Regions from separate parts of the Streptomyces sp. NPDC014801 genome, predicted to be linked through region 1. Evidence: riboswitches for the same ligand, from Rfam matches in the RefSeq annotation. Region 1 holds a riboswitch; the other holds the start of a gene.
The links. Region 1 has a riboswitch for glycine ahead of gcvP (aminomethyl-transferring glycine dehydrogenase). Riboswitches for the same ligand answer to the same signal wherever they lie in the genome.

Region 1 (4,406 bases):
TCAGGCGCGCCGGCTGGCGCCGAACGCCGCGTACCTCACCCCCCGTTTCGGCTTCTACCGGGCGATCAGCGACCAGGTGATGACGCTGCTGCGGGCGCTGTCCCCTCTGGTGGAGCCGCTGAGCCTGGACGAGGCGTTCGTGGACCTGGAGGCCGGTGGGGTCGCCTGGGACAGCGATTCCGCGCAGCGGGCGGGGCTGAAGCTGCGCGCGGACATCCGGGAGGTCACCGGACTGACCGGGTCGGTGGGGCTCGCCGCCTCCAAGATGCTCGCCAAGATCGCCTCCGAGCAGGCCAAGCCGGACGGCCTGGTGCTGATCGAGCCGGGCACCGAGCGGGCGCTGCTCGGACCGATGTCGGTGCGGACGCTGCCCGGCGTCGGCCCGGCGACCGGTGACCATCTGCGCCGGGCCGGCATCACCACGGTCGACGAGATCGTGGAGGCCGGTGAGGACGAGCTGGTGCGGCTGCTGGGCAAGGCCCATGGACACGGGCTGTACGCGATGGCACTGGCACACGACGACCGGCCCGTGGTCGCCGAGCGGGAGGCCAAGTCCGTCTCCGTCGAGGACACCTACGACGTGGACATCCACGACCGGCTGCGGATCGGCCTGGAGGTGCAGCGGCTGGCCGACCGGTGCGTGCGGCGGCTGCGCGGCGCCGGGCTGTCCGGGCGGACCATCGTGCTGAAGGTGCGGCGCTACGACTTCTCGACGCTGACCCGGTCGGAGACGCTGCGCGGGCCCACGGACGACCCCGCGGTGGTCCGCGAGGCGGCGCTGCGGCTGCTGGACGCGGTGGACACCACGGGCGGGGTGCGGCTGCTCGGCGTGGGCGTCAGCGGACTCGCCGACTACACGCAGGAGGACCTGTTCGCACAGGCGGCCGGGGAGCGGGCGCGGGCCGAGGCCTTGGAACGGCCGGAGGGGCCGGAGGAGGACGGCGGCGGTCACCTGGGCGGCGGTCGACCGGCGCCGGTCCCTCAGGAGCCGGAGCCGGCCGAGCGGCGCTGGTATCCGGGGCACGACGTGCGGCACGCGCGGTACGGACACGGCTGGGTCCAGGGCAGCGGCCTCGGCCGGGTCACGGTCCGCTTCGAGACGCCGGACTCACCGCCCGGCCGGGTGCGCACGTTCCGCACGGACGATCCGGATCTGGAGCCGGCGGAGCCGTTGCCGCTGGTGCGGCGAAGACCGGGGGAGGAGAGCGCCCAGAGCGCCGAGGGCGCGTGGGAAGCGGAGGGGGTGGCTTCCGGGGCGGAGTCGGGGGGACCGGCCTCGGCGGCGTCAGGGGGGCCGGACTCCCTGGTGCGGGACGAGGGGACAGTCGCGGAGCGGTTGGACCCGCCGGTACGGGCGGAACAGGCGGGCGATGGTCCCCCTGCGCCGGCGGGTGGTCCGACGGGCCAGGCCGACGGCGCGGTGCTCGGGGCGCCGCCGTGGTGAGGGACGGCATCCGGGCCGACGCACTGGGGCGCGCCGGCCGGGCCGTGTCGGACGGCGTCCTCCTCCGGGCGGCGTCCTCCTTCGCACGGCCTCCGTCCGCGCCGCCCGAAACGCTGGCCCGAGCCGGCCTTCCCGGCGGAGGGAGGCTCGGGTTCCGGACGCTGCCGCGCTCGCGTGGTCGCCGTAGCGGAGCCAGGGGCGCGGCAGGGGGAGGCCGGGGTTCCGCGGAAGCTTGGGTTCCGGTGGGGGTGACGGTCGGGTTCCGGTGGGGTCAGGGCTCGTCCGTGCCGGCCACCTTGCCGAAGTCGCGGTCCTGGAGCGGGGGCGGTGCGGCGATGTCGAGACCGTAGTGGTGGTAGAGCTGGAGCTCCTGCTCGGGGGAGAGATGGCGGCCCACCCCGAAGTCCGGGGCGTCCTTGATCAGGGCCCGGTCGAAGGGGACGTGCAGCGCGCCCTCGACCAGCTCGCTCGGCTCCAGCGGGACGAACGCGTCCCTGCTGAACAGGCCCGTTCGTATGGCGGCCCATTCCGGTACGCCCGTGGCGTCGTCGAGGTAGACCTCGTCGACGGTACCGATCTTGACGCCGTTGCGGTCGAACGCCTTGCGGCCGATCAGGTTGCGCGGATCGATCTCGGTCTGCACGGGCCCTCCACTTGGTCGCAACACATCCGTAAGCACTACAAAAGAGCACAATCGAGACGGCGGCCACTCGAAGGCCCGGCGTTGACCTCGCTGGTAGGCTGACAACGGCTGCTGACCCCGTGCGGGAGAGTCCTCCAGACACCATCGGAGGCGCCGAAGGAGCAAATCCTCCCCGGAATCTCTCAGGCCCACGTACCGCACGGACGAGGTCACTCTGGAAAGCAGGGCGGGCGTCACGGCTCCCGCTCTCACCGACGGTGAAAGCCGGGTGCCCTCGGGCGCTCCGGTGAAGCTCTCAGGTCGAGATGACAGAGGGGGAGGCCGTCCGGGTACCCGCGCCGTGGTGCCCCACGAAGGTCGCGTCAGACCAGGAGGCCTCCGCAATGACCGCCCACCGCATTCCGCTCGCCGAGCTCGAGCAGGGGATCCCCTTCGAGCAGCGTCACATCGGCCCCGACCACGAGGCGCGGGCCAAGATGCTCGCCCAGGTCGGGTACGGCTCGCTGGACGAGCTCACCGCCGCCGCGGTGCCGGATGTGATCAAGAACGCCGACGCCCTGGACCTGCCGGGCGCCCGCAGCGAGGCCGAGGTGCTCGCCGAGCTGCGTTCGCTGGCCGACCGCAACCAGGTCCTCGGGTCGATGATCGGCCTCGGCTACTACGGCACGTTCACCCCGCCGGTCATCCTGCGCAACGTCATGGAGAACCCGGCCTGGTACACGGCGTACACGCCCTACCAGCCGGAGATCTCCCAGGGCCGCCTCGAGGCGCTGCTGAACTTCCAGACCATGGTCGCCGACCTGACCGGTCTGCCCACCTCCGGCGCCTCCCTGCTCGACGAGGGCACGGCCGCGGCCGAGGCGATGGCGCTGTCCCGGCGCATGGGCAAGAACAAGAAGGGCCTGTTCCTGGTCGACGCGGACGCGCTGCCGCAGACCATCGCCGTGATCGAGACCCGCGCCGAGCCGACCGGTGTCGAGGTCGTCGTCGCCGACCTGAGCGAGGGCATCCCGGCCGACATCGCCGCCCGTGAGATCAACGGCGTGCTGATCCAGTACCCGGGCGCCTCCGGTGCCGTACGCGACATCAAGCCGGTCATCGACCAGGCGCACGAGCTCGGCGCGCTCGTGACGGTCGCCGCCGACCTGCTGGCGCTGACCCTGCTGAAGTCGCCGGGCGAACTGGGCGCGGACATCGCGGTCGGCACCACCCAGCGGTTCGGCGTGCCGATGGGCTTCGGCGGCCCGCACGCCGGCTACATGGCCGTCCACGAGAAGTTCGCGCGCAGCCTGCCCGGGCGGCTCGTGGGCGTGTCCGTGGACGCGGACGGCAACAAGGCCTACCGCCTGGCGCTGCAGACGCGCGAGCAGCACATCCGCCGTGAGAAGGCCACCAGCAACATCTGCACCGCCCAGGTGCTGCTCGCGGTGATGGCCGGCATGTATGCCGTCTACCACGGTCCCGACGGCCTCAAGGGGATCGCGCAGCGCACGCACCGCTACGCCGCGATCCTGGCCGAGGGCCTGAAGGCCGGCGGCGCCGAGGTGGTGCACGGCTCCTACTTCGACACCCTGACCGTGCGCGTGCCCGGCCGGGCCGACGAGGTCGTGGCCGCCGCCCGGGACAACGGGGTCAACCTGTACCGCGCGGACGCCGACCACGTCTCGATCGCCTGTGACGAGACCACCACCCGCGAACAGCTCACCGCCGTGTGGAACGCCTTCGGTGTCGAGGGCGACGTCGAGGCCCTGCACGCCGTCGCCGGTGAGGCGCTGCCGCAGGACCTGCTGCGCACCGACGCCTACCTGACCCACCCGGTCTTCCACCAGCACCGCTCCGAGACGGCGATGCTGCGCTACCTGCGCAAGCTGTCCGACCGTGACTACGCGCTCGACCGCGGCATGATCCCGCTGGGCTCCTGCACGATGAAGCTCAACGCGACCACCGAGATGGAGCCGGTCACCTGGCCCGAGTTCGGCCAGCTGCACCCCTTCGCGCCCGCCGAGCAGGCCGAGGGCTACCTCACGCTCATCCACGAGCTGGAGGACCGTCTCGCCGAGGTCACCGGCTACGACAAGGTCTCCCTGCAGCCCAACGCCGGTTCGCAGGGCGAGCTCGCCGGTCTGCTGGCCGTGCGCGGCTACCACCGCGCCAACGGCGACGACCAGCGCACCGTCTGCCTCATCCCCTCCTCGGCGCACGGCACCAACGCCGCCAGCGCCGTGATGGCCGGCATGAAGGTCGTCGTCGTCAAGACCGCCGAGGACGGCGAGATCGACGTCGAGGACCTGCGGGCCAAGATCGAGCAGTACCGCGACG
Region 2 (4,406 bases), on a different contig from region 1:
GGGCCGGCGTACCGATGCGCAGGCCCGAGGTGACCATCGGCGGGCGGGGGTCGTTCGGGACCGCGTTGCGGTTGACCGTGATGCCCACCTCGTGGAGGCGGTCCTCCGCCTGCTGTCCGTCCAGCTCGGACTCGCGCAGGTCGACCAGGACCAGGTGCACATCGGTGCCGCCGGTCAGGACGTTCACGCCCGCCTCACGGGCGTCCGGCGAGGTCAGCCGCTCGGCGAGGATGCGGGCGCCCTCCAGCGTACGACGCTGGCGCTCCTTGAACTCCTCGGTGGCCGCCAGCTTGAAGGAGACCGCCTTGGCCGCGATCACGTGCTCCAGGGGACCGCCCTGGAAGCCCGGGAAGACGGAGGAGTTCAGCTTCTTGGCGAAGTCCTGCTTGGCCAGGATGATGCCGCCGCGCGGGCCGCCGAGGGTCTTGTGCGTGGTGGAGGTCACGACGTCCGCGAACGGCACCGGGTTCGGGTGCAGCCCGGCCGCGACCAGACCGGCGAAGTGCGCCATGTCGACCCACAGGTAGGCCTCGACCTCGTCGGCGATCCGGCGGAACTCGGCGAAGTCCAGCTGGCGCGGGTACGCCGACCAGCCGGCGATGATCACCTTGGGGCGGTGCTCCTTGGCGAGCCGCTCGACCTCGGCCATGTCGATCAGGCCGTCGTCGCCGACGTGGTACGGGACGACCTCGAACTGCTTGCCGGAGAAGTTCAGCCGCATCCCGTGGGTGAGGTGGCCGCCGTGCGCCAGGTTCAGGCCGAGGATGGTGTCCCCGGGCTGGGCGAGCGCGAACAGCGCGGCCTGGTTGGCGGAGGCGCCGGAGTGGGGCTGCACGTTGGCGTACTCGGCGCCGAACAGCTCCTTGACCCGGTCGATCGCGATCTGCTCGGTGACGTCGACGTGCTCGCAGCCGCCGTAGTAGCGGCGGCCGGGGTAGCCCTCGGCGTACTTGTTGGTCAGCACCGAGCCCTGCGCCTCGAGAACCGCCAGGGGCGCGAAGTTCTCGGAGGCGATCATCTCCAGGGTGGACTGCTGGCGCTGCAGCTCGGCGTCGACCGCGGCGGCCACGTCCGGGTCGAGCTCGTGCAGGGGCGTGTTCAGGGAAGACATGGTGGCGTGGACGACCTCTCAGCCGGCGATGTGGGCGTCGTACTCGTCGGCGGACAGCAGGTCGGCCGGCTCGTCGGAGACGCGCACCTTGAACAGCCAGCCGCCCTCGAAGGGGGCCGAGTTCACCAGGGACGGGTCGTTGACGACGTCCTCGTTGACCTCGGTGATCTCACCGGTCACGGGGGAGTACAGGTCGGAGACGGACTTGGTCGACTCCAGCTCGCCGCAGGTCTCGCCCGCGGTCACCGTGTCGCCGACCTCCGGGAGCTGGACGAACACGACGTCACCGAGCGCGTTCGCGGCGTGCTCCGTGATGCCGACCGTCGACACGCCGTCCTCGGCGGCCGACAGCCACTCGTGCTCCTTGCTGTAACGCAGCTGCTGGGGGTTGCTCATGGCCTGAATTCTCCTGTACGCGCGGGAGTGCTGATGAATGGGGGACTGCTGAAGACGTACGTGACCTGCGGCGATGTGCCCCATGTCACGTCCAGGGCGGACGCGTCGCGGCGCGGGCCCACGACGGGGTCACGGGCGCGGGCCTTACGACAGTGTCACTTCTGGCGCTTGTAGAACGGCAGTGCCACCACCGCGTACGGCTCGTGGCTGCCCCGAATGTCGACGCCGACGCCGGGCGTGCCGGGCGCGGCGTGCGCCGCGTCCACGTAGGCCATGGCGATCGGCTTGCCCAGGGTGGGGGAGGGGGCGCCGGAGGTCACCTCGCCGACGACCCGGCCCTCGGCGACGACCTGGTACCCGGCGCGCGGGACCCGGCGGCCCTCGGCGACCAGGCCGACCAGGACGCGCGGCGGGTTGTCCGCGGCGCGCTCGGCGGCCGCGGCGAGCGCCTCGCGCCCGACGAAGTCGCCCTCCTTGTCGAACTTGACCACGCGGCCCAGCCCGGCGTCGAAGGGGGTGAGCTCGGCGGTCAGCTCGTGTCCGTAGAGCGGCATGCCCGCCTCCAGGCGCAGGGTGTCCCGGCAGGACAGCCCGCACGGCACCAGGCCCGCGGCCTCTCCGGCCTTGGTCAGCGCCTGCCACAGTTCCACCGCGTGCTCCGGCTTCACGAACAGCTCGAAGCCGTCCTCGCCGGTGTAGCCGGTGCGCGCGATCAGCGCGGGCACCCCGGCCACGGTGCCGGGCAGCCCGGCGTAGTACTTCAGGCCGTCCAGGTCGGCGTCGGTGAGGCTCGCCAGGATGCCCGGCGACTCGGGGCCCTGCACGGCGAGCAGCGCGTACGCGTCCCGGTCGTCGCGCACCTCGGCGTCGAAGCCCGCGGCGCGCTCGGTCAGCGCGTCGAGGACGACCTGTGCGTTGGAGGCGTTGGCGACGACCATGTACTCGGTCTCGGCGAGCCGGTAGACGATCAGGTCGTCCAGGATGCCGCCGTCGGCCTGGCAGATCATGGTGTAGCGGGCGCGGCCGGTCTTGACGGCGCCGATGTTGCCCACCAGCGCGTAGTCCAGCAGGGCGGCGGCCTGCGGGCCGGTGACGGTGATCTCGCCCATGTGGGAGAGGTCGAAGAGCCCGGCCTTCGTGCGGACGGCGTTGTGCTCGTCGCGCTCGGAGCCGTAGCGCAGCGGCATGTCCCAGCCGGCGAAGTCGGTCATCGTGGCGCCGAGCGAGCGATGCACGGCATCGAGCGCGGTGTGACGGAGTTCGGTACTGCTCATCGGTCGGTCGTCTCCCAGGGGGCAGGACAGGCGAGGAAGTTCCTCCCCATCTGTCATCGGAACCTGAGAGGTTCGCCCTGACCACTCGAGCGGTCCTGGCTTGCACCTTGGGTGGGACCGCCGGGATGGGCGGCCCGCTTTTCAGATGTGCCTCGCCCGCGCGGTAACGGGGCCTGAGAGATTCAAGGGAGGGACTTGCTCCTTCGGCGCCCCAGCCTCGGGCTGGGAACTCTCCCGCGCGGATTCAAACGGCCGGTATGCAGTTGGCGCGCTCATCATTGCATGCCCGCGCCCGTTTCCGGCAGGCCGCATCTGTAACCGGGTTGTGGCGGTACGCACACGAAAACGCGAGCATCCCGCATTACCTTCTCTTTACGTTAGGTGGGCAGGCCCTACCTGACCCCAGGGGAGGACGATGACGGTGGACAGGACGACGGCGTACGCGACGACCTCGGGCCTCGCGCTGCCCCGGCAGCCCGCCGCGCCCGCGCTCACGGCACGGCCCGCACCCGTGGTGCGGGACCTGCGCGAGCGCGCCGGCCACGGCCCGCACGCCCTGCTCTTCGGCCCCCGCGACGTGGTCGTCGTCACCGGGCTGCCCGGCAGCGGCAAGTCCACGCTGATGCGGCGCGCCGTGCCCGGCGTCCGCGTCGACTCCCAGGACACCCGGGACCGCTTCGACGCGCGCGTGCCCCGCCTGCTGCCCTACGCGCTCTACCGCCCCCTGGTCCGCCTCGCCCACTACGCCGGGCTGCGGCGCGCGCTGCGCGGCGAGGAGGGCGTCGTCGTGCACGACTGCGGCACCCAGCGCTGGGTGCGCGCCTGGCTCGCCCGCGCGGCCCGCCGCCGCGGCGGCACCCTGCACCTGCTCCTGCTCGACGTGCCCCCGCACACCGCGCTGAGCGGCCAGCGCGAGCGCGGCCGCGGCGTCTCCCGTTACGCCTTCCGCCGCCACCGCCGCGCCACCGCCCGGCTCCTCGCGGCCGTCGGGCGCGGCGAGCTGCCCCCGGGCTGCGCCTCGGCCGTCGTCCTCGACCGGGACGCCGCGGACGCCCTGCGCCGGATCGCCTTCACACGCTGAACGGCCGTGCGGTTAGCCTTTTCAGCCACAGCAGCAGCGGTTCGAAGCAGATGGTGGAGAGATGGACTTCCCGGCCGATCTTCCGGCGGACTTCCCGGCCCAGGCGCACCCCCACCCGCACGGCGGATGGCCCGGCAACGAGCTGGAGGAGGTGCTGTCGGCCTCCCTCGGCGTGCCGGGGGCCGGCGGCCGGATCGTGGAGGTCCTCGGCCGCAGCTTCCTGTGGGTGCCGCTGCCCAACGGCGGCGGCCCGCACAGCGGCCCCCTCGACCTGCCCACCACCGAGATCGCCGGCCAGGCCTACGTCCCCGTCTTCAGCTCCGAGGAGCAGTTCCGCCAGGTCGCCGGCTCCCACATGTCGTACACCGTGGCGCCCGCCGTGGAGTTCGCCCGCGGCCTGCCCGCGCAGGTCGGCATCGCGGTGAACCCGGGCGGCGTGGTCGGCGTCCCGCTGCCGCCCGAGGCGGTGGCCGAGCTGTGCCGGGCCGGGCGCACCCCGCTGGACGGCCCCGCGAGCGGCGGCCGGGTCCGGCTGTTCGAGCCG

Region 2: linked by a shared signal. The riboswitch ahead of gcvT (glycine cleavage system aminomethyltransferase GcvT) and the one ahead of gcvP (aminomethyl-transferring glycine dehydrogenase) in region 1 are both predicted to bind glycine.

The regions. Positions count from the first base shown of each region.
Region 1 covers NZ_JBIBXG010000002.1:651,488-655,893, reverse strand. Annotated here, with positions in the region: gene ACF1AL_RS06710 (DNA polymerase IV) at 1-1,444, shown strand, start outside; gene ACF1AL_RS06705 (PRC-barrel domain-containing protein) at 1,716-2,087, opposite strand; glycine riboswitch at 2,200-2,295, shown strand; gene gcvP (aminomethyl-transferring glycine dehydrogenase) at 2,471-4,406, shown strand, end outside.
Region 2 covers NZ_JBIBXG010000013.1:89,137-93,542, forward strand. Annotated here, with positions in the region: gene glyA (serine hydroxymethyltransferase) at 1-1,111, opposite strand, end outside; gene gcvH (glycine cleavage system protein GcvH) at 1,130-1,507, opposite strand; gene gcvT (glycine cleavage system aminomethyltransferase GcvT) at 1,663-2,781, opposite strand; glycine riboswitch at 2,933-3,028, opposite strand; gene ACF1AL_RS29910 (AAA family ATPase) at 3,197-3,862, shown strand; gene ACF1AL_RS29915 (enhanced serine sensitivity protein SseB) at 3,924-4,406, shown strand, end outside.